Regions from separate parts of the Mesorhizobium sp. USDA 4132 genome, predicted to be linked through region 1. Evidence: predicted binding sites of a transcription regulator. Region 1 holds the regulator's gene; each other region holds the start of a gene.
The links. The regulator PhoB, encoded in region 1, activates phosphate uptake and scavenging genes when phosphate is short. The targets are predictions, from matches to a motif close to TGTCATNNANCTGTCAT.

Region 1 (9,789 bases):
CCAAAGACCGGCGCCGCTTTTGGCGGCGCCGTTTTCTCTTCCGATCGATGGCCTTTGCATCGGCGGAATCGTCGGTTTTGTGGCGATGGTGTTGCGCAGGGCGCGATGGCGAATGCGATCGGTTCCGATGAACGGAGCTGGGCGGTGATGGGTTGCCGCCGAAAGCGGTACGCCGGGGGATTATGATGAACACATCACTAATATTATTGATTTTGGCAATAATCGGCATAGCCGGTTACGTCACTGGTGCCCGGTATTCAATGGCACTGGTCGGAGGGATTTCCTCCAAACTTCATTCACGGCCCGGATATTACGGTTCTTTTGTCGCTGTCTGGGCGATCCTGCCGGCCGTCGTCATTCTCTTTGTCTGGCTGGTCGCCAGCCCGATCTATATCAGCTCCTCGGTCCGCGGTGCGTTTCCTGAAGAGGTGAAAACCCAATCGCAGGCCGAGCAGGGCCTGAGCTACGGCATGATCACTTCGATCGCCCGAGGCATGAATGCGCTGACCGGCGACGAGATTGCCCGCGTCGAGAATAATCCGGTCGAGCTGCGTGCTGCGCTTGGGGCCAAGGGCGTTCCGCTTGCGGGCGATCCCCAGCCCTTCATGGTCAAGGCCGCCGCTGTCCTGAACAGGATGACCTTCGTCAGCCGCATCCTCATGACGATCGTCGTATTGGCGGCTTCCGTCGGCGGGGCGTTCTTCGCCTATCGTCAGATTGCGCCGCGCTTCCGCGCCCGCAACCGAGTGGAAAAGGTGGTTCTCGGCAGCCTCGTCGTCGCCTCCTCGATCGCCATTCTGACCACGATCGGCATCGTCGCCTCGATGCTGACCGAAGCGGCCCACTTCTTCACCGCTATTCCCGCCTGGGAATTCTTCTTCGGCACGGTATGGGATCCGCGTTTTGCTGCTGCCGGTTCTGGCGGCTCCGAAGGTCAGTTCGGCCTTATTCCGCTGCTGCTCGGTACGCTCTATATCGGTTTCGTCGCGATGCTCTTTGCGGTTCCGATCGGTCTCTTTTCGGCAATCTACATGTCGGAATACGCCTCGCCGAAGGTCCGCTCGGTTGCGAAGCCTTTGCTCGAAGTGCTCGCCGGCATTCCGACCATCGTCTACGGCTTCTTCGCCTTGACGACCGTCGGACCGTTCCTGCGCGATATCTCTTCGCAGCTGAACGGCCTCGTCACCGGCGACTATGCCAACTTCATTCAGGCACAGAGCGTTCTGACCGCCGGCTTCGTCATGGGCATCATGCTGATCCCCTACGTCTCCTCGCTGTCCGACGATATCATCACGGCGGTGCCGCGTGCCCTGCGTGACGGCTCGCTCGGCCTCGGCGCCACCCGTTCGGAAACCATCAAGAAGGTCGTCCTGCCGGCCGCTCTGCCGGGCATCGTCGGCGCGCTCCTGATGACCGCATCGCGCGCCGTCGGCGAGACGATGATCGTCGTGCTTGCGGCCGGTGTTGCCGCCCGCCTGCAGATCAACCCTTTCGAGCCAATGACGACCGTGACCGTCAAGATCGTCAATCAGCTGACGGGTGACCTTGAGTTCACCTCGCCGCAGACCCTGGTTGCCTTCGCGCTGGGCATCACGCTTTTCGCCATCACGCTTTGCCTCAACATCTACGCGCTTTATATCGTGCGCAAATACCGGGAGCAGTACGAATGACCGATGTGGTTTCTCCCGCCGCCGGCATCTCCAGGGCCAAGTCCGTCCGTCGCGATATCGGCATCAAGCGCCGTTACGCCGCCGAGCGTCGCTTCCGTGCCTATGGCATCGCCGCGCTTTCCTTCGGCATCATCTTCCTGATGCTTCTCCTGTGGTCGGTGGTCTCCAAGGGTTACACCGCCTTCCAGCAGACCATGATCACCATGCCGGTCGAGTTCTCGCAGCAGATCATCGACCCGCAGAACGAACGTGCCACCAATCCGCAGAAGCTGATGACGGCCAACTATCCGGTCGTCGCCCGCAATGCTCTCGCCAAGCTGCTTAACGTCAGCGTCGATGACCGTGTCGCGGCCCGCGCGGTCGGCCAGATGCTGTCGGATGGTGTCCGCGTTCAGCTGCGTGACCTGGTCATCGCCAATCCGGCGATCATCGGCACGACGCAGACGGTAAGACTGCTTGCTTCCGGCGATATCGACTCGGCCTACAAGGGCCAGATCGACCTCGACGTCAGCCAGGAAAACCGCAAGATCAACGACCAGCAGCTCGGCTGGATGAAGCAGCTCTCTGACAGCGGAGCCCTTGCCAAGCACTTCAACGGCGGCATTTTCGTCAACGGCGCATCGAGCCGTCCGGAAGCAGCCGGTGTCGGCGTCGCGCTCATCGGCTCGTTCTACATGATGCTGATCGTGCTTGTCCTGGCGCTACCGATCGGCGTCGCCGCTTCGATCTATCTCGAGGAATTTGCCCCGAAGAACAAGTTCACCGATCTGATCGAGGTGAACATCAACAATCTCGCGGCCGTTCCCTCGATCGTCTACGGTCTGCTAGGTCTGGCGGTGTTCGTCAACTTCATGGGCCTGCCGCGCTCGGCCTCCTTCGTTGGTGGTCTGGTGCTCACCCTCATGACGCTGCCGACGATCATCATCGCGACCCGCGCGGCACTGAAGGCAGTGCCGCCATCGATCCGTGCTGCCGCCCTCGGGCTCGGCGCCTCGAAGATGCAGACGATCTTCCACCATGTCTTGCCGCTTGCCATGCCGGGCATCCTGACCGGCACCATCATCGGCCTCGCCCATGCCCTTGGCGAAACCGCACCGCTGCTCCTGATCGGCATGGTGGCCTTCGTCGCCAACTATCCGACCACGCCGCTCGACCCGTCGACGGCGCTACCGGTCCAGATCTACATGTGGGCGAACGAAGCTGAGCGCGCGTTCGTCGAGCGTACCTCGGGAGCAATCATCATCCTGCTCCTGTTTCTCATCCTAATGAATGTTGGCGCAATTCTCTTGCGGCGTCGCTTCGAGCGGCGCTGGTAGAAGGAGTATGACAATGAATATGATGTCAGAATCGGCAGTAGAAAAGGCGCTGGACCAGAAGATGAGCGATGCTTCCCACAAGATGATCGGTAAGGACGTTTCGGTTTATTACGGCGAAAAGCGTGCGCTTTTCGACGTGAACCTCAACGTCCGCGAAAACACTGTGACGGCTCTCATCGGTCCTTCCGGTTGCGGCAAGTCCACCTTCCTGCGCTGCCTCAACCGCATGAACGACACGATCGAGAATTGCCGCGTCACCGGCAAGATCACCCTCGACACGGACGATATCTACGACAATAACATCGACGTCGTGGAACTTCGCGCCCGCGTCGGCATGGTTTTCCAGAAGCCGAATCCGTTCCCGAAGACCATCTACGAGAACATTTCCTACGGTCCGCGCATCCACGGCCTTTCCAAGAACAAGGCCGACATGGATCAGATCGTCGAGGCGAGCCTGCAGCGCGCCGGCCTCTGGACCGAAGTCAAGGATCGCCTGCATGAATCCGGCACCGGTCTCTCCGGCGGTCAGCAGCAGCGTCTGTGCATCGCCCGCGCGATCGCCGTGTCGCCCGAAGTCATCCTCATGGACGAACCATGCTCGGCTCTCGATCCGATCGCGACCGCCAAGGTAGAAGAGCTCATCCATGAACTTCGTGCCAACTACACGATCGTCATCGTGACGCACTCGATGCAGCAGGCTGCCCGCGTCTCGCAGCGCACCGCCATGTTCCATCTCGGCCAGCTCGTCGAGGAGAACGACACCGACAAGATGTTCACCAATCCCGACGACCAGCGCACCCAGGATTACATCATGGGCCGTTTCGGCTGACCCAGCCGACTGTGCCGCCTGAAAATCAATTTTGAGGACTAGAAGATGGCATCGACCCATATCCTGTCGGCTTATGACGACGAACTGAAATACCTGAGCCGCCGTATCTCCGAAATGGGCGGCCTCGCCGAGCAGATGTGCTCGGACGCCGTGCGCGCGCTGGTCAATTCCGACGCCGCACTCGCCCAGAAGGTCATCTCCGACGACGTGATCCTCGATCACGCCGAGCGCGAGATCGGCGACAAGGCGATCATCACGATCGCCCGCCGCCAGCCGGTTGCGGCCGACCTTCGCGAGATCGTCGGTTCGCTGCGCATCGCCTCTGATCTGGAGCGCGTCGGCGACCTTGGCAAGAACACCGCCAAGCGCGTCATCGCGGTTCAGGGCACCGGCGTGCCACGCAAGCTCGCTCGCGGCCTGGAGCATCTCTCCGATCTCGCCCTCGTGCAGCTCAAGGACGTCCTCGACGTCTATTCGACGCGTTCGGCGGAGAAGGCCGAGGCGATCCGCAGCCGCGACGAGGAAATCGACGCGATGTACACCTCGCTGTTCCGCGAGCTCCTCACCTACATGATGGAGGATCCGCGCAACATCACCACCTGCACGCATCTGCTGTTCTGCGCCAAGAACATCGAGCGCATCGGCGACCACGCCACCAACATCGCCGAGACCATCTACTACATGACGACCGGTGCCCAGCCGGAAGGCGATCGTCCGAAGGACGACTCGTCGAACACGCTCGGCGCGATCACCGAATAGAACTGACGGAGCAGACCAAGAATGCTGCCGAAAATTGCTGTCGTAGAAGACGAAGAAGCGCTGAGCGTGCTTCTTCGTTACAATCTGGAAGCCGAGGGTTATGAGGTCGATACCGTTTTGCGGGGCGACGAAGCCGAAATTCGGCTTCAGGAGCGGGTACCGGACCTCCTGATCCTGGACTGGATGCTGCCCGGCGTTTCCGGCATCGAACTCTGCCGCCGGCTGCGCATGCGCCCGGAAACGGAGCGCTTGCCGATCATCATGCTGACGGCCCGCGGCGAGGAGAGCGAACGTGTTCGCGGCCTCGCCACCGGCGCCGACGACTATGTCGTGAAGCCCTTCTCGACGCCTGAACTGATGGCCCGCGTCAAGGCGATGCTTCGCCGCGCCCGTCCCGAAGTGCTCTCCAGCGTGCTCCGTTGCGGCGATATCGAACTCGACCGGGAAACTCATCGCGTTCACCGCAAGAGCCGCGAAGTGCGCCTGGGCCCGACCGAATTCCGCCTGCTGGAATTCCTGATGGCGTCGCCCGGCCGCGTCTTTTCGCGGTCGCAGCTTCTGGACGGCGTCTGGGGTCACGACATCTATGTCGACGAGCGCACCGTCGACGTGCATGTCGGGCGTCTCAGGAAGGCGCTCAACTTCTCCAATATGCAGGATGTCATCCGCACCGTCCGCGGCGCGGGTTATTCAATGGAATCCTGAGAGGCGGCTTTAAGCCGCCTCGGTCTGCCGCTGCCATTCCGGCAACGGAAAGATCCTGTCGTAGGCCCAGTTGAAGAAGAAGGCATAGACCACGTAGAAGACCGCGAACGACACGTCCATCGTCAGCGCATGGGCGAGGCTGATGCCGAGATACCAGGCGATCAGCGGCAGAAGCGCGATCAGCAGTCCAAGTTCGAACAGCACCGCATGCGCCACGCGTATGGCGGTGTTTTTCTGCGTGCCGCCGGTAAAGCGCTGCATCAGGTGGTCGAAGCCGAGATTGTACAGATAGTTCCAGCCAGTGGCGATCGTCGCGCTGCCGATGCCGACCACGCCGATATCGGCGGCCGGCATGCCGAAGGCGAAGGAGCCGAGTGGTGTGATGAGAGCGAGCCCGATCAGTTCGAAGCTGATGGCATGGCGGATACGGTCGCGTGTCGAGCGCATGATGACCTCCTGGGATGCTTTCCGGGCCGTCCCGGAGTTTCTGCCCGAATGGGGGAGGTCGTCCTCGCTGTCTTTCAGATAGGCGCAATGCCGATCCGGAGCAAGGCTCGGCCGGCATATCTGCCATGCACAACAAAAAAGCGGGCCTTGAGCCCGCCTTCGATTTTTGCCCTCGTGTCGCGCCGCCGCTCAGACCCGTGCGGCAACCTTGCGGCGCTCGTTGACCGGCTGGTAGGCGAGCTTTGCGTGATAACCGCAATAGGGCGATGCATCCGGGGATTCACAGCCGCAGAAGTGGAAGTCTTCCTTAAGCGGGTCGCCGACCGGCCACTTGCAGGTGCGCTCGGTGAGTTCCGTCAATGCAAGGCGACGGGAGATCGGCACGACCACGTTGGAGGCCGGACGGTATTCCATCTCCTGGTAGGGTTCGATCTCGATCTCTTCCTTGACCATCGTCGCGCCGACGGCGCGGGTAACGGTCCGGGTCGTGACGCGCGACGCATAGTTCGGAGCCCGCGGCGCCGATGTCGTCCGCTTGGCAGCCGATGCGCGACCGGTCGCAACCGTGCCGCCGGCTTTCGCCCGGCCCGGCAGGCAGAGGCGATGCACCTTGCCGATCACGGCATTGCGGCTTACGCCTCCCAGTTGTGCAGCAATCTGGCTGGCACTCAGGCCCTCCGACCACAATCTTTTGAGCTTCTCGACACGCTCGTCTGTCCAGTTCATGCCCGTTCTCCGCCTTTGAACGCCGCTGGCATGCAGAATCCGTCCACCTTTACTGTGAAAATCATTTCACAGCACCCACTATATCTATGCTTGAGGTGACTAGTTCCGCCGCATGCAGTCTAGTAATTGATCTTTAACCTAGTGTGAGGCTGACTCCGTGGCAAGAGTCGGAGGAATCTGCGGGATTCGATTTCGTGGTTTTCCCCAACTTGCTGTGATGGAGAGTCTTTTTTGTCACAGAAGCCAGCGCCTGTCGGTTTCCGGTCGTAACGCGCCTAAAACACCGAGCTTTGTTGACATTGACGGCCTAAACCCCGATAGTGCCCCCGCCGCCCAGTGGGCGGCATTTTTGGTTTTTCTGGCCGGTTTTGTCGGCCTTTTTTGACTGCCTAGAGGAGTGATGTCGCCATGGCTGAAGCCGCGCTTTTCGACACGTTTGCCCGGGCTCCGCTGCGTTTTGAACGCGGCGAGGGCGTATGGCTTGTGACGGAAAGTGGAGAGCGATATCTCGACTTCGGCGCGGGCATCGCCGTCAATTCGCTCGGTTATGGCCACCCGCATCTCGTCGGCGCGCTGAAGGCGCAGGCCGACAAGGTCTGGCACACGTCCAACCTCTTCGAGCAGCCCGGCCAGGAGACGCTGTCGCGCCGCCTCGCCGACAACTCTTTCGCGGATAAGGTGTTTTTCACCAATTCCGGTGCGGAGGCGCTCGAATGCGCCATCAAGACCGCGCGCCGCTACCAGTTCGTGAAGGGCCATCCGGAACGCTTCCACATCGTCACCTTCGAGGGCGCCTTCCATGGCCGCACGTTGGCGACCATCGCTGCGGGCGGCCAGGCGAAATATCTCGAAGGTTTCGGCCCCAAGGTCGAAGGCTTCGATCAGGTGCCGTTCGGCGATATGGACGCTTTGAAGGCTGCGATCACCGATGCGACCGCGGCGATCCTCATCGAGCCGATCCAGGGCGAGGGCGGCATCCGGCCGGTTCCAAAGGAATTCTTGGCTGCGCTGCGGCAGATCTGCGACGACAACGGCCTGCTGTTGATCTTCGACGAGGTCCAGACCGGCGTCGGCCGCACCGGCAAACTGTTCGCCTATGAATGGACGGGCGTTTCGCCCGACATCATGGCGCTCGCCAAGGGCATCGGCGGCGGGTTCCCGCTCGGGGCCTGCCTTGCCACGGCGGAAGCTGCGTCCGGTATGACAGCCGGCACCCACGGCACCACCTACGGCGGCAACCCTCTGGCCATGGCGGTCGGCAATGCCGTGCTCGACGTGATCCTGGGGGATGGCTTCCTGGAAAATGTCCGCGACGTCACGTTGGTCTTGCGGCAGGGGCTCGCCAGCCTCAAGGATCGCTTCCCCAACGTCATCGAGGATATCCGCGGCGAAGGCCTGCTGCTCGGCGTGAAGGCAAAGGTGCCGGCGGGCGACCTGGTTGCTGCCATGCGGGGTGAACACATGCTGGCCGTTCCGGCCGGTGACAACGTGGTGCGTCTCCTGCCACCGCTCACAGTCACAGCGGAGGAAGCCCGCGAGGGTCTCTCCCGCATCGAGAAAGCGGCGGAAAAGCTCTCCGCCTCGGAAATGAAGAAATCGGCCTGAGCGGGCAAAAAGGGGGATGCCGTTGTAGGTTTCCCGCGTCACAGGGAACATCACATGGCATCTCCCAAGCATTTCCTCGATCTTTCCGCCGTTTCCCCGGCTGATCTGCGCAGCATTCTCGACGACGCGAAGACCCGCAAGCAGGCTACCAAGGCCGGCACGGCGGAAAAGCCGCTAGCCGGCAAGATGCTGGCGATGATCTTTGAAAAACCTTCCACCCGCACCCGCGTATCCTTCGATGTCGGCATGCGCCAGCTCGGCGGCGAGACGCTGTTCCTGTCGGGTACCGAAATGCAGCTCGGTCGCGCCGAGACGATCGGTGACACCGCCAAGGTTCTGTCGCGTTACGTCGACGCCATCATGATCCGCACCACGGATCACGCCCGTATGCTGGAGCTTGCCGAACACGCGACCGTACCGGTCATCAATGCCCTGACCGACGACACGCATCCCTGCCAGATCATGGCGGACATCATGACTTTCGAAGAGCATCGCGGGCCGATCGCCGGCAAGACGGTTGCCTGGACCGGCGACGGCAATAACGTGCTGCATTCCTTCGTCGAAGGTGCTGCCCGTTTCGGCTATCGCATGAACATGGCGGTGCCGATGGGGTCGGAACCTGCCGACAAGTTTCTCAACTGGGCGCGCAACAACGGTGGCAACATCATGCTTTGCCATGATGCCGAAAAGGCGGTCGCCGGCGCCGATTGCGTCGTCACCGACACCTGGGTCTCGATGAACCAGGAGCACAAGGCGCGCGGCCACAACGTCTTCCAGCCCTTCCAGGTCAATGCCGACCTGATGAAGCGGGCCGACAAGGAGGCGCTGTTCATGCACTGCCTGCCGGCTCATCGCGGCGAGGAAGTCACCGACGAGGTCATCGACGGCCCGCAATCGGTGGTCTTCGACGAGGCTGAGAACCGCCTGCACGCACAGAAATCCATTCTCGCCTGGTGCTTCGGCGCGGTCTGAACGCAATGTCCCGGACGGTGCGGATGCGGAGAGCGGCGGCGATCGAACCTTGATTTCCGCCCCGCAATCCCCCATCTGTCGGTTTTCAACAATACGCCGTCCTATGGACTGGCGTTCCAACACACATCGTCGACGTCTTTTCCTCCGGCCAGCGGTTCCGCTCGGGCTGGCGCTTGTGTAAAGGTTTTTGGGTCGGCGCGAAGGAGTGAAGACATGGCGGAAGCGACTGTGGAACTCAATGAACTCGACTTTGCCGGAGATGACCGGGTCGTTCCCTTCCAGGTGGACGGTCTCGACGTGCGTGGCCGGGCGGTCCAGCTCGGGCCGCTGCTCAACTCCATCCTTAGCCGCCACGAATATCCAGGCCCGGTCGCGCGGCTGCTTGCCGAGGCGATCGTCCTGACGGCCCTGCTCGGGACATCGTTGAAATTCGACGGCAAGTTCACGGTGCAGACCAAGGGCGACGGTCCCGTCGATCTGCTGGTCGCGGATTTCTCGACGCCCGACAGTCTTCGCGCCTATGCCCGCTATGACGAGGAAGCCTTGGCGGCCGCCGTTGAAGAAGGCAAAACGTCATCTGCGGACCTCTTGGGGCACGGCGTACTTGCCTTCACCATCGACCAGGGCCGCGGCATGCAGCCTTATCAAGGCATCGTGCCGATGGACGGCTCATCGCTGGAGGAGATCGCCGGCGTCTATTTCCGCCAGTCGGAGCAGATCCCGACCAGGGTGCGCCTCGGCGTTGCCGAGCTCTTCGATC
Region 2 (9,789 bases), 2.0 Mb from region 1:
ACAGCCGCAGCACTCGAAGAAATCACCGCCAACGTGGTCGCCACGTCGAAGCGCACCGGCGAAGCCCGCGACGTCGTCCGAGATGCCCGGACACGGGCCGACCAGTCGGGCCAGGTCGTCCGCAACGCAGTTTCTGCCATGGAACGGATCGAGAAATCGTCGCAGCAGATCGGCCAGATCATCGGCGTCATCGATGAGATCGCTTTCCAGACCAACCTTCTCGCCCTTAACGCGGGCGTCGAGGCAGCGCGAGCCGGCGAGGCCGGCAAGGGCTTTGCGGTCGTCGCACAGGAAGTCCGCGAACTCGCCCAGCGCTCGGCGAACGCCGCCAAGGAAATCAAGTCGCTGATCTCCAACTCGGCGGTTGCCGTCGGCGAGGGCGTCAAGCTCGTCAGCGAGACCGGCGAGGGGCTCAGCGTCATCGAACAGCTCGTCCAGACCGTCAACAGTCATATGGATGCGATCGCGATCGCAGCGCAGGAACAGTCGGTCGGCCTTGCGCAGGTCAATACCGCCGTCAATCACATGGACCAGTCGACCCAGCAGAATGCCGCCATGGTCGAAGAGATGAACGCCGCCGGCGCGGGCCTTGCCCAGGAAAGCGGCAAGCTCAGCGATCTGCTGTCGCACTTCCAGCTCGGCGGCAGCCCCTCGGGCCAGCTTCGCGAGACGGCAAGCCGTATGCGCGCACCGGCGGCTCCGGTCTCACGCCCGGTCGCCGCTGCCCCCACCCGGCCGGCGCCGGCCCGCGCTCCGGTTTCCCGCGGAAATACGGCTCTCGCACAATCGACCGACGAGTGGGAAGAATTCTGATCTTCCTGGCACCAAGAAAACTTAAGAGGGCGGCTTCGGCCGCCTTCTGCGTTTTGGTCGATCCTTCCCTGATCCATCAGTTGCCGCTTGCATAGAACGGCAAAACGATATAAACATATCTTTATATCTTGATTGCGTAAGGATGCGGCTGAATGGGATTGGCGCTCGACACCCTGGTGGACGTACTGAAAACGGCGGGCGAGCCGACGCGCTTCCGCCTGCTCGCGCTTCTCGCTGCCGGGGACCTGACCGTCACCGATCTTACCGAAATCCTGGGTCAGTCGCAGCCGCGCATCTCACGGCATCTGAAGCTGCTTGCCGAGGAAGCGCTGATCGATCGCTATCAGGAAGGCGCCTGGGCCTATTTCCGGCTGAAGCAGGAAGGCAAGGCGGCAACGCTGGTGAGGACGCTGCTCGCCGCAGCCTCGGAGGAGGATCCGGTCCTGCTTCGGGACAGCGAGCGGCTGACGATGGTCAAGCGCCTGCATGCCGAACGCGCTCAGGCCTATTTCAGCCGCAACGCGTCCGAATGGGACGAGCTTCGCCGCCTGCATATCAGCGACGCGGCTGTCGAGTCGGCGCTCCTCAAGCTGATCGGCACGACGCCGGTCGATGCGCTTCTCGATCTTGGCACCGGCACCGGCTGGATTCTCCAGCTTCTGTCCAACATCTACCGTCGCGCCGTTGGCATCGATGCGAGCCGCGACATGCTATCGGTCGCCCGCTCCAATCTCGACAGGGCCGGAATCGTCAAGGCGTCCGTCCGACACGGCGACATTCTCAACCTGCCGCTCGAAGGCCAGGATTTCGACCTGATTACCGTTCATCAGGTGCTGCACTTCCTCGACCAGCCGGAACTGGCGATCGCCGAGGCAGCTCGCGTGCTGCGTCCGGGCGGCCGCCTGCTGATCGTCGATCTCGCACCGCATACGCTCGAATACCTGCGCAACGACCATGCCCATGTGCGTCTCGGCTTTTCCCATCAGGTGATGGCGGAATGGCTCGAGAAGGTGGGTCTTGAAGTCGAGCAGGCAATCGATCTGGGTTCGGGCAAGGAAGGCGGGCTTACGGCCACCGTCTGGCTTGCCCGCGACCGCCGCCTGCTGATTGCTGCCCATCACGCCTCCGCCCAATCGCAAACCGTTCTTTAAGGGAGCTGAACCAATGACCGCCGATAGCGAAACTTTCAGCGTTTCCTTCGAATTCTTTCCGCCGAAGTCGGACGAGATGGAGGGCCAGCTTTGGGATACGGTCGATGAACTGGCGCTCTGGGACCCGAGGTTCGTTTCGGTCACCTATGGTGCGGGCGGTTCGACCAAGGCGCCAACGATCAATACGGTGCGCCGACTGGTCGGAGAGACCTCGCTTGCGACCGCCGCACATCTGACCTGCGTCGACGCCACGCACGAAGAAACCCATTCGGTGGTCAGCGAATATCGCGCCGCCGGCATCCGCCATATCGTTGCCCTGCGCGGCGATCCGGCGAGCGGTGTCGGCACCGAGTATCGTCCGCATCCGGAGGGTTATGCCAATGCGGCAGACCTGGTGCGCGGATTGACCGAGCTCGGCGGCTTCGACATTTCCGTCTCCGCCTATCCCGAGAAACATCCGGAAAGCACCGATCTTGCCGCAGACATCGAAATGCTGAAGCGCAAGGCGGATGTCGGCGCTGCCCGGGCACTGACCCAGTTCTTCTTCGACAACGACGTTTTTGAACGTTACCTCGAAAAGGTGCGCGCCGCCGGCATCTCGATCCCGATCGTGCCGGGCATCATGCCGATCCAGAACCTGACCCAGCTCAAGCGTTTCGCCGGCCGCTGCGGTTCCTCGGTTCCGTCCTTCCTGGATGCTCGTTTCGAAGGGCTGGACGACAAGCCCGAGGATCGCGCCAAGGTCGCCGCCGATATCGCGGCCGAACAGATCGAAGACCTGATCCGCCGCGGACTTGGCGACTTCCACATCTACACGATGAACCGCGCACCGCTCGTATCCGCCGTCCTGCACCGGCTCGGCCGCCGGCAGATACGCACGCCGCGTATTGCCGCTGCCTGAGCGCATTGAAAAAAACGCATGCTCCTACGAAAGGAGCATGCGTTTTCACCGGAAGTGCTGATTATCAAACGGTCGTGGATGCGATATTTTGAACTGGTAGTGGAACTGGTGGCGCTCAAATGAAGAGCATGGATGCCACAAACACAAACGCTGCACCGACTACCAAGACATTGAGAGAGTATGTACGTCCCATGTCTGCCTCCTTGCGTTGACGGGCAGACTTTATGTCGGTTTTGTGCCGGTTGGGAAGCGTCTTTCGATGCTGCAGTGCCGTGCGCCTATTCGCCTTACGCCGGAAAGGATCGTGCAAGTCACTGATTTTTATTAATAAACCATCCGTTAATCTTAATTTCCGCAAAGTTAAAAAGCCGTGTACGGCTGTTAACTTCTGACATATTCCGTGATGGTTTCGCCCCGTTACGGCGCTCTCGATGCCACATTGCTGCGTCTGCGAAGAAGCCTTCCATCGAGCAGAACGAGGCCGAAGCCGATCAGCAGCATGCCGATCAGGTCGGTCGCCTCCAACCTTTCGCCGAGGAAAAGCGCGCCGAGAAGGATAGCGCTCGGAGGCACGACGAGTGTGACCAGAGACGCGTTCGTTGCACCCGCCAGCGCGAGAATGCGAAAATAGAGAAGATAGGCGAAGGCGGTCGACAGGAGCGCCAGGGCAAGAATCGCAAGAACGGCGTGCGTCGACGGGGCGGGCAGTACCCAGGGCTGGTCGGCGAAGAGCGACACGGGCAGCATGATCAGGCTGGAGGCCGTAAGCTGTCCGGTGGCGCTGACAGGTGCCGGCAGGCCGCGGAAACGTTTTCCGTAGGTACCGGCCACGCCGTAGGAGATTGCCGCAAGGATAGGCAAGATTAGCGCCCAGAACGGCACGGAGGCGGCCGCCGTGACGCCGGGACCGATGAGCACGGCCGTACCGGCAAATCCCGTCAGGCAGCCGGCGATTTTTGCGGGTGTCAGTTTCTCGTCAGTGGTCCAGCGATTGGCGATAAGAACGGTCCAGATCGGCGTTGTCGCGTTGAGGATCGAGGCAAGCCCGGCGCCGATCTCGGTCTGGCCGAAGAAGATCAGCGTGTGGGGCAGGGCGTTGTTGATAAAGCCCATCACCAGAAACGAGCGCCAATGGGTGTGAAGCGTCGCATAGAGCTCGAAGCGACCGTGCAGGTAGATATGGAGCGCCAGCGCCGCCAGAAACAGGCGCAGGAAAACGAGCGTGAAGGGCGGAACTTCCAAGACCGCTACGCGCGCGAAGAAGAAGGACCCGCCCCAGATCAGCCCGAGCAGCAGGATCAGCGCCCATGCCACGGCGCCGGGTTTCGAAATGGCGGCGGTTGTCATGCGAAATCTCCTCGCGGTCAAGGCGAAGGGATATCCCGATGATCCACGAGTCGCCACCCGTTTTCGCCGGGTGGCGATTGAATTTCAGAGCGCGGAGAGCAGGCCCTGGGTCGGCCAGCCGTCGGCCGGCAGGCCGAGGCGTGCCTGTTCCTTCTGGACGGCCTGGCGCGTACCCGATCCGAGGATGCCGTCGACCTTGCCGATATCGTGGCCGAGCGCTTCGAGCTTGGTCTGCAGCGCCTTCATGCCGGTATCGTCGAGACCCTGGTCCGGCGTGCCCTTCTGATAGGTCGGAGCGCCGGAAAGCCGGGTTGCGAAATAGGCGGCCGAAGTCGTGTAGATGAACGACTGGTTCCATTCCAGATAGATGTTGAAGTTCGGATAGGTGAGGAAGGTCGGTCCCTTGCGGCCCTGCGGCAGGATGAGGGCTGCGGGCAGGTTGCCGAAATTGGTTACGCCGTCGCGCGGGACGACGCCCAGCTTGAACCATTCGCTTGCCGGGATTTCGTTGCCGAGGCCGGACTTGTCCCAAGGCAGGTTCTCGGGCAGCGTCACTTCCTGCATCCAGGGCTGGCCGGGTTTGAAGCCCATGCTCTGGATGAACTTGGCGGCTGTCAGGATGGCGTCCGGAGAACTGGTCTTGACGTTGACATGGCCATCGCCGTCACCGTCGACGCCGTGCGCGACGATATCCTTGGGAAGCATCTGCACCTGGCCGATCTCGCCGGCCCATGCACCCGTGTTGGTGGAAGGATTGAGATCGCCGTGCTGGACCATCTCGATCAGGGCGATCAGCTGCGGGCGAAAAAGTTCCGGACGGCGGCAGTCGTGCGAAAGCGTCACCAGGGCGTTGCGGGTGTTGAAATCGCCCTGGACGGCGCCGAAATCGGTCTCCATGGCCCAGAAGGCGGTAATCACGCCTGGCGGCACGCCGAATTCCTTTTCGGCGCGGGCAAAGACGTCCGCATACTGCTTGATCTTCTGGCGGCCGATATCGAGGCGGGCCTGGCTGACGGTGCGCTGCGAGAATTCAATGAAGGTCTGTCGGAAGACACCCTGGGCCCGGTCGCGAGACAAGACCTTCTGGTCGATCTGCGCGCCGGCGAGTGCTTCATCCGCCGCACTTGCCGATGCGCCCTTGGAAATGGCTTCCGCCTTGACGCTGTTCAGGAAGGCGCCGAGATCGCCGCCGCAGGCGGGAGCCGGGGTCTGGGCGAGAGCGGTGGAGGCGAGGCAGCTGGTGATGACGGAGGCGAGGGCGAGGCGGCGGGCAAAGCGAGCGGACATTCGGCGTTCCTAGAATCTGAGTAAGCGCCGCCTGATCTCGGAAAATTTTGTGACCGAAACATGGGCGACAGCTCTGGTGGCGCAGTTTTTATCGCAACTGCTCACACATTGCCAGACACCTGTTCGCCCTGCGAACGGAGTTACTTGTTCACCGCCGCAATCCAGTTATGCCAGTTCTTGGACGTGCCCGCAAAGACGTTGATATCCATCTCACCCTTGATGCCCGGAACGATGCCTGTCGAAGTATACTGCCAGAAGGCCCAGCGGCGATCCGGGTAGATCTTGGTGGGATGCTGCGCCACGGCGCGGAGCCAGAAATGATAGTTGCTGAAGGCGCCGACCAGATTGTCCCGGTGGAAATCCACCGACGTATAGATGATCGGACGCTTGCCGTAATAGGCCTCGAGACGGTCCATGAAGCGCTGCATCGATGCACGCACTGTTTCGGGATCGGGACGGGTCTTGCAGGTCGGCGAAGCCTGGTTCCATTCCATATCGAGGACCGGCGGCAGCTTTACCGCATCCTTGGGCACATTGTTGATGAACCAATCGGCCTGTTCGTCGGCCGTCGAGCAGAAATAATAGAAATGGTAGGGAGCGTAAGGAATGCCGGCCGACGCGGCACCTCGCCAGTTCAGCTCGAAGGTCGGATCGATGCGATCCCTGCCTTCGGTCGCCTTGATGAAGACGAAGGCTATTCCAGCCTTCTTCACGGCCGGCCAGTCGATATCCGTACCGTTCCACTTGGAGACGTCGATGCCGTGGATCTCGTGCAGGCCTGGGTGGTTCTTGCCGAAATCCTGCGGGTCGCTGTCCTTGAACCGCATTTTCTTGACCGATGACGTTTCCATCAGGTCATAGCTTGAGGATGTGCATCCCGTGGCAAGGAACGCGGTCGCAAGGAGGGCCAGAAGGAGCCGAGGCATGAACATCCCGTGTGGTGTCGATGTGGAAGCCTCTTGCCCCGTTCGACGCGAAACAGGGAGGCGTGAACTCCATATTCACCATAACGTCGTAAAAAATCAGTTAGGGCAAGAGGAATTCCAGCTTCAAACGTCAGGAAGCGCCGGGATTCAGCGCCGGCGGCGGATGACGGCGTGCCACGCGTAGCCCCCGCCGATTTCCTCGAAGATCATATCGGCGTCAGCGTCGGCAAGCTTGCTTTCGAGCACGTCGTGCAGGTTCGGCCGCGGCGTGACGTGGAAACGCATGAGCCACGCCTTCAAAAACCGCCCGAACCAGCCCGGCAGCCGTTCCTGTTGGCCGAAGTCGACGATGTGCAGCGAACCATGCGGCGAAAGCGCCGCAAGCGAGGCTTCGACCGCCTTTTCCCAATCGGGAATCATCGATAACGCGTAGGAGATCAGGATGCGGTCGAAGCCGGTCGTGCCGAATTCCTCCGCTTTGAAACTTGTCGCATCGGTGACCCGAAATTCCGGGGTGACCGGCTTGCCGCGGAAGTTGGCCCGGGCGCTTTCCAGCATCTCGGCGGAGATATCGAGGCCGTAAAGCTTTGCCGCCGGGTAGTGCCTATGAGCGAGGGCGAGGTTACGGCCGGTGCCGCAGCCGACTTCGAGGAGCGAGGCATTCGGCGGAACATTCAATCCCGCAATCGCCCGGTCGCGGCCGAAGAGGTAATATTTGCGGGTGATGTCGTAGATATGGCGCTGATACCGGTACATCCGGTCCATGCGTTCGGCGTGGCCATTGGACAAGGGGCTGTTCGCCATATCCGTCGCCATCAGGCTTTTTTCACGTAGATGTGGAAACCGCCGTAGATCGCCGAGCGATCCTCGAGGTTGAGCTCGCTGGAGCGCTCTTCCAGATAGGACCACTGATCGAGGAGGGCCGGCGAGAGGCGACCGTCGAGCACGCTCTTTTCGGCGGCGGTGCGGAAGATCACGCGGGCGCCGGGGGCGGCTGTGCGGCTGATTTCCGACCAGAGGTCGTTCAATTGCTCGTCATTCATCCAATCCTGCGCGTCGAGCAGGATGTAACGATCGACCGAGCCGGCGGCCTTCTGGGCCAGCAGTTCGGTGAAGCTCGCGTGATGAACTGTCACCCGCTCGGCGTTATCGCGGATGGCGCGGTAGTTCTCGGCCTTGAGATAGGTCGGCAGCGTGCCTTCCTCGGGCTTCGGATAACGGCGGGCGAAGGCCTGCCAGGCGAAATAGTTGTCGCGCAGCGGAAAGTGGCAGGCGAGTTTTTCGAGGCGCTGGCGCAGTACCGGTGCGATCGAGCCGTCGGAAGCGAGGCTCGCCAGCTCGTCATATTGCTGCGGCGGAATGCCGAGGCCGAACAGCGAGCTCTTGCGGCTGGTGATCCAGCGGATCAGCGGCCTGTCGAACAGCGGAGCGATGCGGTCGTCGAAGAACTGGCGCTGTTCGCGCAGCGACTTGGCATTGGCCATTTCGGTCAGATTGATGCCGTGCAGGCGGGCGATCAGATGGCCGGCGCCGATGAAACGGCCGAGCAGGCCGGTCTTGTAGATATTGCGGTCGAACACCTCGATCCGGCGGCGGCCGGCGATCGAGCGCTTGTCCCAATAGGCGCGGGTTGCTGCATCGAGATTGGGGGCGATGAAGGTGTCGTAGCTCTTGCTGTTGGTGCGGATCCCGTCCATGCCGAAATGGCGAACGACATCACCGTGGCCGGGCAGGTGGCGGAAGGCGGCGAGCTTCAGGCGGTTCAGCGCGACGTGATGCGGGTTCAAATCGACGACATCGATTTTCTTCGGCGAGCGAGAGAGATAGGCGAGCATGTTGCAGCCGCCGGAGCCGATGGTGACGATCGAATGCTGGTCGGAAAGCTCCATGGCGGTCATGTCGACTTCCGGGTCTTCCCAGATCTGCGGATAGACGAGACCGGAGAACAGGAGGCCGAAAAGCCTTTCTGAAAAACCCTGCCGAGACAGCGCTTTATGCTGCAGAAGTGCGTCCTTCAGCTTCTGGTTTTTCCGAAAACCGGCTTCCTGTGCAATATCCGCCATGGTCGAGTCCCGCCTTGTTCAGAGTTTCAGGGCGTGTAAACCCGTCATGCTACAGATTGATGACGAGGCCTGTGTCCAGTCCCGCAATAGGCCCGGGCGCGGCCGATCGCCTCTTCCTTGGACCTGAGAATCCTGATTGCATGCGGCCGTCCAATGGGAGGCAGGCATGCGGTTCTTGATCCGGTCTTTGAAAATCCTTATCGGCGTCATCTTCGCCGGCCTGATCGGGCTCGGGATCTGGCTCTATACCTCGCCTCCGGAACTGCTGAGGGTCGGCAGCGGCTATTCGGCCAAGATGGTCTGCTCGAACGTCTTCCTTGCCGGTCGCGACAGCGACGAGGTTCTGGCGGTCGATGTCCAGGCTCCCGGTCATCCGCTTCTGAGATTGATGCGGGTTTCCGTCGACCGAACGGAAAAGCGGGTTCATGCGGCACTGCTTGGCATTTTCGCCGGTAATGACGCGGTCTATCGCGAAGGGCTCGGCTGCACCGTCACGCCTGACGGCGCAGCCGCGCCAGCTGTCAGTATTCCAATGCCTGCCGTTACGTCAGCCGATCCGTCCGCGCTTTGGCCGGAAGGCGGAAAAGTGGAACCCGATCCGTCGGTTGTGCGGCTCCTCTCAGATGCGAATCTTGTCGGACCTGGCATGCGGGCGGTGGTGGTGGTCAAGCAGGGGCGGATCGTCGCCGAGACCTATTCGACCGGTTTTTCGAAGGACACGCCGCTGCTTGGCTGGTCGATGACCAAGACCGTCAACGCCGCGATCCTCGGCACGCTGATCCGCGACGGAAAGCTCTCGCTGGACGACAAGGGACTGTTTCCCCAATGGCGGGGCAACCAGCGCAGCGATATCCGGATTGCGGACCTCGCCGCCATGGAAAGCGGGCTCGCCTTCAACGAGGATTACGGTGCGGTCGCGGATGTGACGCGCATGCTCTATCTCGAGCCGGACATGGCAAGTTTTGCCGCGGACCAGCCGCTCGAGGCCGATCCCGGTTCGCGGTTCAGCTATTCCTCCGGCACCGCCGTGCTGCTCTCAAGAATCTGGATGGAAAAGGTCGGCGACGGGACCGCGGCGCTCGCCTATCCCCGCACCGCCCTGTTTGGTCCGCTCGGGATGACAAGCGCAGTGATGGAGGCGGACGCGGCCGGCACTCTCGTCGGCAGTTCCTATATGTATGCGACGGCGCGGGACTGGGCCCGGATGGGGCTGCTGCTTGCGCGAGACGGCGTCTGGAACGGCAGGCGGATCCTGCCGGACGGTTTTGTCGCGCTGATGCACCAGGCCAACGCCACGTCGA
Region 3 (9,789 bases), 400 kb from region 1:
CCGCAAGGTCATGCTGTCGATCAAGGCTCTGGAGATCGCAGAAGAGAAGGAAGCCGTCGCTCAGTTCGGTTCGTCCGACTCTGGCGCTTCGCTCGGCGACATCCTCGGCGCGGCTCTGAAGAATCGCGGCAACAACGAGTAATCGACGCCTTTTAGAAATCGAAAACCGCCGGATGCAAGTCCGGCGGTTTTTTCATGCGCAGTTTTTGCGGATCGAAATCAGGTCCAGCCGGCCATGCGCCAATAGAGGTCGTTCGCCCGGTCCGCATCTTCGGTGGCTTCCTTCGAAGCATCGTCGCCGTGGTCTTCCTGGCCGTCGCCGTCATCCGGGCGCTCTTCGCTGAACGCCTGCTCGCCGGCGGAATGCTGCTGTTCGCCGTCCTCGTCGGTCTTGGAGATCGCCTTCGTCTTGCGCTCCTCGGGGTCCCGCTCGCGTTCTTCCGGCGGATAGGCGACATAGGGCAGGGCGACGCCTTCGCGAAACATCGGCGGCAGGGCGATCGGGAGAGCAAGCTGTTCGGCGACTTCCGTCGCACCCGTAGACGGGCCGGCTGCATTCGCGGAAGTACCGCCGGTGCGGCCCGTTGAACCTGTGCTTGACGGTTCGTCGGTGGCCGGCTGCGCAGGCTTTGCCATGGCGGCGCCCGCTGCCTCGCCCGCCTGCAGGGCGGATTTCCCGATAAGCTCCCTGTCGGTCAACTGCTGCAGCGCCTGTTGTTCCGGCAATTGTTTAGCCGCAACCGGCAGGCTGTCGAGAAGGTCGCTGGTGGCGTCGGCAAGCACGTCCGCAAGCCATATGGTCGTCGCGCCGTTCGCCATCTTCTCCGTATTGAGCGCACGCGCGCCGCCTTGCTGTTCGAGGCCGCGCTGGGAAAGCCGGGCCAGCGCCGGCCCATCATAAAAGACGGGTTGAGAGCCGCGCCGATCGCCTGGAACGGCACTCGCGATCTGCCGACCTTCGTTGGCACGCGCCGCAGATGTGCTCTCCGGCGCATCTTCGGCCCGCACGGCAGCAAGCTCCGGGGTTTCGCTCTCGGCGACTTCGGCCGCTTCCTGCGCGGATGCCGAGACAGGTGCGGCGTCCGGATCTGTCTCGGCACTTACCGGCGAGGCATTCTCGTCGATGGGGCCCGGCAATGCGTCGATCTCGGCGGAAAGCATGGCCGGATTCTGAGCAGCGCTGGAAATTGTCGCCGCAACGGGCGCTGCTTCTGCATCCTGCGTAGCTGCTTCTGCGGCAATCTCCCCCGGCAAAGCTCCGTCGATCGCAGTGTCCTCGCCGGGCTGGGCGCCTGGAGGGCCAACCTCTGCCGTGTGCACGAGGACGGAAGTTTGGCCGGACGCAGATGGCGCGGCATTCGCTGTCTGTGGCAACGGGCTCGGCGCCTGTTCCGCTCCGGCATTCTGCCGATAGGAGCTGACGACAGCCTTGGCGGCGAGATCGCGGTCGAGCAGCTGCGCGGTCTCCAGCTGTATGGCGATGCGGGCGGCTTCCGGACTTGCGGGATTGTTGAGGATTTCCACGAGCAGGCGCAGCGAAATACCCTTGACGAGCTGGTTGAGCGTCCGCTCGAGAGCCGCCTTCTCGGCTGGGTTCATCGCCTTGACCGCGTCTGAGAGGCGCTGGGCATAATCCGCCAACGCTTCGCCTTCGCGGCGCGGCACCTTGATCAGCCGGCCGATGGTCTCGGCGAAGATGGAAAATCCCTGCGCGAGCTGAAGCTGCGCCGAGAGCGAAAGGATATCCAGCCGCCCCGCCGACATCGGCGAAGAACCGATCAACCCGCTGTTCGCCGCGGCATTGGCCACGTCGATCCGCTGACGCAGCATCGGTTGCTGCGAAGGTGTCTGGTAGTCGACGAATGAACTGGTACGAACCGGCGGCAGCATCGTCCGCTCCAATGTCTGATAGAGACGATAGGACAGCTCGGCCGAAGGGTTCTTGTCTTTTCGCAACGATACGGCGTTGCGACCGGAACGCCTCATGGCGTCGCCAGTGCCGATACACAGGATGACTGTGGGGCAAAAAGGTTAACAACTCGCTAACGCATTCCCGTTTTCGCCGACAGGTCAGCGAAAATGATCCATTACGATGCAGATGAGGGGAGATTGGGGGTTATTGCTGGATCACGCAGCCAACTTCTTCTTCAACAATTCATAAATGCCGATTTCGTCCACCCGCACCGAAAAGATGTCGGCCTGGGATTTTTCGGCGCTGTCGGCGGCAAGCTCCTCGATTGCGCTCGCCGCCATTTCATTGGTCGGCGCTTCATTGTCTGCCAGGACCTCATCGGTGACGGAGTCGCCCTTGGCGGATTGATCGTCGGAGACGAGGCTGTCGCCCGCGTCGTCCGTATCGGTATTGGCGACCTGTTCGGCCGCCGCGGCGAAGAGGGCCAGCAGCGCGGTGTCGTCGACGGCAGGCGTATCGCCGGTGCCATCGGCAGCCGGCGCAGCTGTCGCCTTGTCATTCGTCTTCTCGATGACGTCCTGAACCTTCTGAACGTCCTCAAGCTTCTTGCCGGCCTCCGCCGCCTGGATGTCGGCCTGGCGTTCGGCGCGGGTTCCGGCATCTTCGACACGGGTCGGATCGTAGCCCTGCGGACCGAGCTTCAGTTCTTCGAGCGTCTTCGGATCGGCGACGTCTTCGAGCCGCTGCACGACGCGCTCGACTTCCGTGTCGAGCTTGCCGCCATTGGCCTTGCGGTTGAGGCCGTCCATCAAGCGCTGGTTGTCGTCGCCGTAGGGGTTCTTGATCGCCGCCAGCAGCGTGTCCATGGAGATGCCGATGTCGTCGAGGCCGAGGTCTTCGGCGAGTTTGCCGACCTCGTCCGGCATCATCTCCTTCAGCGCATCTTCCAGCGCTTTCCCGAGCTTGTAGGAGGAGCGCGCTTCGTCGGTATCGATGCCGAGCTTGGTCGCCAGGCGGTCGACGAGCTCGATCTTCAATTCGTTGGGGTCGGTTTTGTTGACGCCGAAAAGCGCGGAGGTGATCTTGTCGCGCGCGCGCCGGGCGTCTTCGCTGGCGCTGATCCGGGCTTCGACAATCGGATCGCTCTTCTTGCCGGTCCGCTGTTCTTCGTCTTTCTTTCGCTGTTCCTCGATACTGTCGAGCATCGACCGCATCATGTTGGTCGCGGCAAGCCCAAAAGTCTGCTGGGTAGGAAGCAACATGGCCCGAAATCCGGTCTCGTCGAAAGGTACACCGCCAAGCAAAACTAGATTTGAAGGGTTAACGAGACGTTACCGGGTGGCTAGAACTTATGTCACCCTTTATCTATTCGGGCGGCCGCGGCTTCACCACCAGCGTCACCAGCACAAAACTCACGTAGAGAAGCAGATACCAGGATCCAAGCTTGCCGAAGGATACTATGTGCCAGGTCTTCTGTGTCGGATAGATCCAGGTGCCCGTCAGCGTTCCGATATTCTCCGCAAGCCAGAGGAAGGCCGAGGAAAGAAACGCGGCAAGCACCAGCGGCATCCGCAAAGTCGTCCTGTCGGTGGTGAAATGGATGTTCACCCGCCGGAACACGATCACGGTCGCCGCAAACAGAAGATAGCGGATGTCCGGCAGAAAATGATGGCTGAAGAAATTGGCATAAATGGCGATCGCCAGAAGCCCTGTCTGCCAAATTGGCGGATAATGGCTGAAGCGCATGTCGAAGATGCGGATCGTGCGGGCCATGAAGGAGCCGACTGCCGCATACATGAAGCCGGAAAACAACGGCACGCCGCCGATCTGGAGAAGCGACGTTTCCGGATAGGCCCATGACCCCATATGGACCTTGAATATCTCCATCACGGTTCCCGTGACGTGGTAGACGAGGATGACCCGGGCTTCCTCCCAGCTTTCCATCTTGAAGCGCAGGAACAAGATCTGGACCGTCAGGGCGGCGAGGAACAGGAAATCGTAGCGATGGACCGGCCAACCCGGTTGCCAGATGACTTTGGTGATGAGCAGCAGCGCCAGCATCATCGCCGCGAACAGGCAGGCCCAGGCCTGTTTCAGGCCGAACAGGATGAATTCTGAAAGCCACCACGGAAGCGGTGCCAGTGCGCTGCGAATAACAATTCGCAGCGGCTCTAGATAAGGCCCGGTCTCGTGTGCCGCCGGTCGTTCGCGATAGCCTTGATCCATCCGCCGGTCAGCCCATCAGCTATGGGCGAAGATATCGGCCTCTTCCCAGCCCAGCAGGTCCAGCTTCGCCCGCGTCGGCAGGAATTCGAAACAGGCCTGGGCCAGTTCGGCGCGCTTGTCGCGCACGAGGCGGTAGGTCAGCTTGTCGCGCAGCGCATGCAGGTGGAGCACGTCGGAGGCCGCATATTCGAGTTGCGCCGGCGAAAGCACCTCGGCTGCCCAGTCGGATTGCTGCTGCGCCTTGGAAACGTCGACGTCGAGCATTTCCTTGAGATTGTCCTTGAGCCCGTGCCGGTCCGTGTAGGTGCGGGTCAGCCGCGAGGCGATCTTGGTGCAGAACACCGGCGTCGTGGTCACGCCGAACGTATGGAAGAGCACGGCGATGTCGAAGCGGCCGTAATGGAAGATCTTCTGGCGCGACGGATCGGCGAGCATGGCGACGAGATTGGGAGCCTCGCTCTGCCCGGCCGCGATGCGGATCACGTCTGCCGAACCGTCGCCCGGCGAAAGCTGTACGACGCACAGCCGGTCGCGGCGCGGCACGAGGCCGAGCGTTTCCGTATCGATGGCGATCGCCCCGGTATACCGGGCTGCAGCGACTGCCGGAATATCGCTTTCATGATACCTGATCTCTGCCATGTCCGTCTCCGTCTGCCTGTCTGCAAAGATTCGCTATAAACCACGTTTTCGGCCAGGGATATGGTGATCTTGGGAAGGCCGCACCGCTTGCGCTCATATATGTGTTTCAATGAGCGATCGAATTCTGCGCGGGCATTTGCTCAGCCTTGCGCCTAACGCATTGCTGCATTGCAACCAAGTGGCTTGGCCTGCTTAAACGATTAGCCTATATGTTTGGCCATCGGGCGACGCACTCCTCCTCCCAGTGTTGCCTGATACGGATCGACAACATCCTCCTCCTCCCAGTTGTCGATCAAGTTTAAAGCCTGGCGCACCCTCCTCCCGCGCCAGGCTTTTCCCGTTTCTGGAGCAGGATTTCCTTCAAAACATTGTTTTTGCCTTACGACAGCCGAGGTGCCGCGATCTGTGATTGGCGTCACGTAGGTGTCACGCACCGCCGATATACGAAACCTCGCCTTCCCTTTGAACTTTTCGTGAGGTTACTATGCGCAAGATTTTTGCCGCTCTGGTCGTTTCGACCGCGCTGGCCGGCGCCGCCCAGGCTGCCACCGTTTATCCGCTGGATCGCGCCACGATCCTCAGCGGCTCCCCCTTCGATTTCAAGGTCGAGTTCAACTCCGTCGTTAAGCCGGAAGATGTCAAGATCACCGTCAATGGCCAGGATTACAAGACTGTTCTCGGCAAGGAAGTCCAGTTCGTTGCGGAAGAAAAGAACAAGGACAAGATCCTCGGTTCTGCCGTCATCCTGCGCGGCCTGACCATCGCCACCGCCGGCGATTACAAGGTCGAGATTTCGGCCGGTTCCGAGACCAAGACCGTCACCTGGAATGTCTACGGCACGGGTTCTGCCCCGAAGGCCAAGAATATCATCTTCATGCTCGGCGATGGCCTTTCGGTCGCGCATCGCACAGCTGCCCGCATCATGTCCAAGGGCATGACCGAAGGCAAGGCCAACGGCCGTCTCGCCATGGACGACCTCGATCACATGGCCTTCGTCGGCACCTCGGCGACCAACGCCGTCGACACCGACTCGGCCAACACGATGTCGGCCTACATGACCGGTCACAAGACCGCCGTGAACGCGATCGGCGTTTATGCCGACCGCACGCCGGACTCGCTGGACGACCCCAAGGTCGAAACGATTGCTGAAGCACTTCGCCGCCAGACCGGCAAGTCGATCGGTATCGTCGCCACCTCCGAAATCGAGGACGCGACGCCTGCCGCCGTCGTCTCCCACACCCGTAACCGCAACGACAAGGCCGATGTCGTCGGCATGCTGCTAGGCGTCAAGCCGGACGTGGTGCTCGGCGGCGGTTCTGCGTATTTCCTGCCGCAGGCGACTGCCGGCTCGAAGCGCAAGGACGACAAGGATTATGTCAAGCTCTTCAAGGATGCCGGCTACACGCTGGCCACCGACAAGAACGAACTTGCAGCCGGCGCAAACGCCAATGGGTTGCTGCTCGGCCTCTTCCATCCTGGCAACATGGACGTCACGCTTGACCGCGAATTCCTGAAGAAGGGAACCGTCGAAAAGTATCCGAACCAGCCGGGTCTGGTCGCCATGACCAAGGTCGCCCTCGATCGTCTTTCCAAGGATCAGGATGGTTTCTTCCTGATGGTCGAAGGATCCTCGATCGACAAGATGTCCCATCCGCTCGACTGGGACCGTGCCGTCATCGAAACCATCGAATTCGACCAAGCGATCGCGGTTGCCCGCGAATTCCAGAAGACCCATCCCGACACGCTGATCGTTGTCACCGGCGACCACACCCATGGCGTTTCGATCATCGGCACGGTTGACGACGACAAGCCGGGCACCGAGATGCGCGAAAAGGTCGGCACTTATGCCGAAGCCGGCTTCCCCAACTACAAGGACGAAAACGGCGACGGTTATCCGGACAAGATCGACGTTTCGCGCCGGCTGTTCCTTGCCGCCACCAACGGCCCGGACCACTACGAAACCTTCCGCCCGAAAATGGATGGCCCGTTCGTTCCGGCGATCCAGAACGAGAAGAAGGAATACGTTGCCAATGAGCAATACAAGAACGTGCCTGGCGCGGTCTTCGTTCAGGGCAATCTCCCGAAGAGCAGCGACAGCGGCGTTCACTCCGTCGACGACGTCGTCCTGCAGTCGTCCGGCCCCGGTTCGGAAGGCTTCAAGGGCTATATGGAAGAAAGCGACATCTACAAGGTGCTCGCCGATACTTTCGCGCTCGGCACCAAGCAGACCAACTAAGGTCTGACGCCCCGCCGCACCCGTGGTAGAACAACGCTCCCGGCCGAAACGCGGCCGGGAATAGCGTTTCAGGAGGGTTTCATGGAAAAGCTCTTTTCAAAGGGTTTCAGCCGCCGCTCCGTGCTCGGCCTGGCCGCCGCCGCAGCTCCGCTGCTTGCGGCAGCCCGTTCCGCCGCCGCTGCCGATGACCTCGGTTTTAACGAACTCTATGGCAGGTACAGCGTTCTCGGCCTGGAATTTTCCGACAAGGTGAAGAAGCTGGCGGGCCGCGAAGTGGCGATCCGCGGGTTCATGGCGCCGCCGCTGAAAGCGGAAGCGGCTTTCTTCGTGCTGACCGAAGTGCCGATGGCGCTTTGCCCCTTCTGCTCCTCAGATGCGGACTGGCCGGACAATATCGTCGTCATCTACCTCCACCGCAAGCAGACATTCACCCAGGCGAACGAAACGATCGAGGTGCGCGGCACGCTTGAGGTCGGCTCCTGGAGAGATCCAGATACCGGATTTGTCAGCCTCCTGAGGATCCGCGACGCGGCATATCAGGGCGCGTGAACATGCTTTCCTTGCGCATAGACAATCTGGCCATGTCGTTCCCCGGGCTGAACAGCCCGGTTTTGCTGGTCGATTTTCTGACGATCGCCGCCGGCGAGCGCGTTGCCGTCACCGGCGGTTCAGGGTCCGGCAAGAGCACGTTCATCAACGTGATCACCGGGCTTGAGCGCCCCACCTCCGGAAAGGTCGTCTGGAGCGGCGAGGATGTCGCCCGGCTTTCCGAGACCGCGCGCGACCGCTGGCGGGCAGAACATGTCGGCCTCGTGATGCAGGATCTCCATCTTTTTCCCGGCCTCTCGGCGGTCGAGAACGTGCTTCTGCCGGCGCGGCTGGCCCGTGTCGCCGATGCGGCGTTGATCGTCCGTGCCCACGACCTCCTCAAAAGCGTAGGCCTTTCCCGTCCGGGCCAGAAGATAGAGACCATGTCACGCGGCGAGATGCAGCGTGTGGCGATCGCTCGTGCGGTGTTACGCAAGCCGGGCGTGATCGTTGCCGACGAACCGACCGCCAGCCTTGACGTGGAGGCTGGCGAGACGGTCGGCCGGCTGCTTCTGGATATGTCCGGCGAAACCGGAAGCACTCTGATTGTCGTTTCCCATGATCAGCGCCTGATCGACCGGCTCGATCGCCGCATCACGCTTGGCGCCGGCCGTATCATTTCCGACAGTTTTCGCGAAGAGGTCGCGGCATGATCCGCTTCATCGCCGCTGATCTGCGCCGCCTCTGGCTTGGCGCTGTGGTGGTTGTGCTGCTGGTTGCGCTCGCCACCGCCCTCGGCGTCACCGTCACGCTGCAAGAGCGCGCCCTGCGGCTCGGCAGCGCCCGCGCCGCCGACAAGTTCGATCTGGTGATCGGCGCGGCCGGCAGCGAAACCCAGCTCGTGCTCTCTTCGATCTTCCTGCAGCCGGCGCCGCTGCCGCTGATGCCGGGCGAGGTGCTGGCAAAACTCTCGAAGGATCCGCGTGTCGCCTGGGTGGCGCCGGTCGGGTTCGGCGATTCCTTCGCCGGCTACCCTTTGGTCGGGACGACCCGCGCGCTGATCGGCAGCACCGTTTCCGGTTTCGCCGCAGGCCGCATGTTCGAGAAAGAGGGCGAGGCGGTGGTCGGGGCGGCAGTGAAGCTGCCGGTCGGGGCCGAAATCAAGCCCATGCACGGCACGGCGGCGATGGGCGGCGAGACCCATGCGGGCGTCGTATACCACGTCACCGGCAAGCTGCCGCCGACGGGGACGCCTTGGGATCGAGCCATTCTGGTGCCGATCCAGGCGGTCTGGCACGTCCACGGCCTCGGCCACGATCATGAGCACGAGCACGAGGACGAAGAGCATCACGAAGGCGGAGCAGCACAGGTAACGCAGGCCGCGGCCGCTGCGGATGAGCATGCCGACGAGGATCACGATCATCACGGGTCCATCGATGCGGATGCGGCGATCGACGAGAATTTCGCCGCCGATGCCCCCGGTCTTCCGGCGGTCCTCGTAAAGCCGAAGACGATTGCCGATGCCTACAAGCTCCGCCAGGAATACCGCAACGGCAATACGCTCGCGGTTTTCCCGGGCGAGGTGCTGACCAGCCTCTATGCGACGCTCGGTGATGCCAAGATGGTGCTGAGCGCCGTGGCCGCCGGATCGCAGGGCTTGGTGGCGGCAGCCTTGGTCCTGGTCACCATCACCCATATCGGCCAGCGTCGGCGCCAGATTGGTGCGCTGCGGGCTTTTGGCGCGCCGCGGCTGTCGGTTTTCGCAATCGTCTGGTTCGAGCTCTTCCTGCTGGTCGCGCTCGGCATCGGCCTCGGCTTCCTGACCGGCCTCGCCGCTGCCCGGCTGATCGCCAACGCCTTCACCGTCAAGAGCGGCATCATCCTGCCGGTCGGCTTTGTCGGCGAGGACCTGCGCATGGCGCTGATCCTGCTTACCGCATCGGCGGTTCTGTCCGCCGTGCCGGCCGTTCTCGCCTACCGCCAGTCGCCGGCGGCAGCGCTGCGGGCCTAGGTCAGCGCGCCAATCGCCGAAATCACCTCGTCCTCGACATCGAGCCCCTGCTCGATCGCCTTCCGGCGTGCGTTCTGGCCGCGCCGGCCGGGCAGGCGAACGCCCTCTTCGGAGGCCATCTCGTGGGCAAGTTCGGCGATCCGCTCGGCAGCCGAGGCGGTGCTTGCGGAAGGATCGATGACAATCAGCGTCTGACCGACCGAGGGCGGCGGACCCTTCTCGTCCATGAACGAGCTT

Region 2: ACZ9IU_RS13045 (BtaA family protein) is a predicted target of PhoB. The motif match lies at 8,537-8,553, and genes of this name have one in related genera.
Region 3: ACZ9IU_RS00875 (alkaline phosphatase) is a predicted target of PhoB. The motif match lies at 5,191-5,207, and genes of this name have one in related genera.

What each region holds. Positions count from the first base shown of each region.
Region 1 covers NZ_JBWCCP010000001.1:585,821-595,609, forward strand. Annotated here, with positions in the region: gene pstC (phosphate ABC transporter permease subunit PstC) at 186-1,670, shown strand; gene pstA (phosphate ABC transporter permease PstA) at 1,667-2,986, shown strand; gene pstB (phosphate ABC transporter ATP-binding protein PstB) at 3,000-3,815, shown strand; gene phoU (phosphate signaling complex protein PhoU) at 3,861-4,574, shown strand; gene phoB (phosphate regulon transcriptional regulator PhoB) at 4,596-5,279, shown strand; gene ACZ9IU_RS03010 (PACE efflux transporter) at 5,289-5,726, opposite strand; gene ACZ9IU_RS03015 (GcrA family cell cycle regulator) at 5,916-6,452, opposite strand; gene ACZ9IU_RS03020 (aspartate aminotransferase family protein) at 6,861-8,057, shown strand; gene argF (ornithine carbamoyltransferase) at 8,112-9,029, shown strand; gene ACZ9IU_RS03030 (Hsp33 family molecular chaperone) at 9,243-9,789, shown strand, end outside.
Region 2 covers NZ_JBWCCP010000001.1:2,536,495-2,546,283, reverse strand. Annotated here, with positions in the region: gene ACZ9IU_RS13080 (methyl-accepting chemotaxis protein) at 1-813, shown strand, start outside; gene ACZ9IU_RS13075 (ArsR/SmtB family transcription factor) at 966-1,964, shown strand; gene metF (methylenetetrahydrofolate reductase [NAD(P)H]) at 1,978-2,865, shown strand; gene ACZ9IU_RS13065 (DMT family transporter) at 3,283-4,212, opposite strand; gene ACZ9IU_RS13060 (lytic murein transglycosylase) at 4,297-5,499, opposite strand; gene ACZ9IU_RS13055 (glycoside hydrolase family 25 protein) at 5,640-6,425, opposite strand; gene ACZ9IU_RS13050 (class I SAM-dependent methyltransferase) at 6,573-7,229, opposite strand; gene ACZ9IU_RS13045 (BtaA family protein) at 7,241-8,488, opposite strand; gene ACZ9IU_RS13040 (serine hydrolase domain-containing protein) at 8,655-9,789, shown strand, end outside.
Region 3 covers NZ_JBWCCP010000001.1:185,593-195,381, forward strand. Annotated here, with positions in the region: gene rpsA (30S ribosomal protein S1) at 1-142, shown strand, start outside; gene ACZ9IU_RS00855 (hypothetical protein) at 220-1,986, opposite strand; gene ACZ9IU_RS00860 (hypothetical protein) at 2,128-3,174, opposite strand; gene ACZ9IU_RS00865 (DUF817 domain-containing protein) at 3,278-4,138, opposite strand; gene ACZ9IU_RS00870 (ribonuclease D) at 4,154-4,777, opposite strand; gene ACZ9IU_RS00875 (alkaline phosphatase) at 5,262-7,013, shown strand; gene ACZ9IU_RS00880 (hypothetical protein) at 7,095-7,562, shown strand; gene ACZ9IU_RS00885 (ABC transporter ATP-binding protein) at 7,565-8,254, shown strand; gene ACZ9IU_RS00890 (ABC transporter permease) at 8,251-9,552, shown strand; gene ACZ9IU_RS00895 (Ldh family oxidoreductase) at 9,549-9,789, opposite strand, start outside.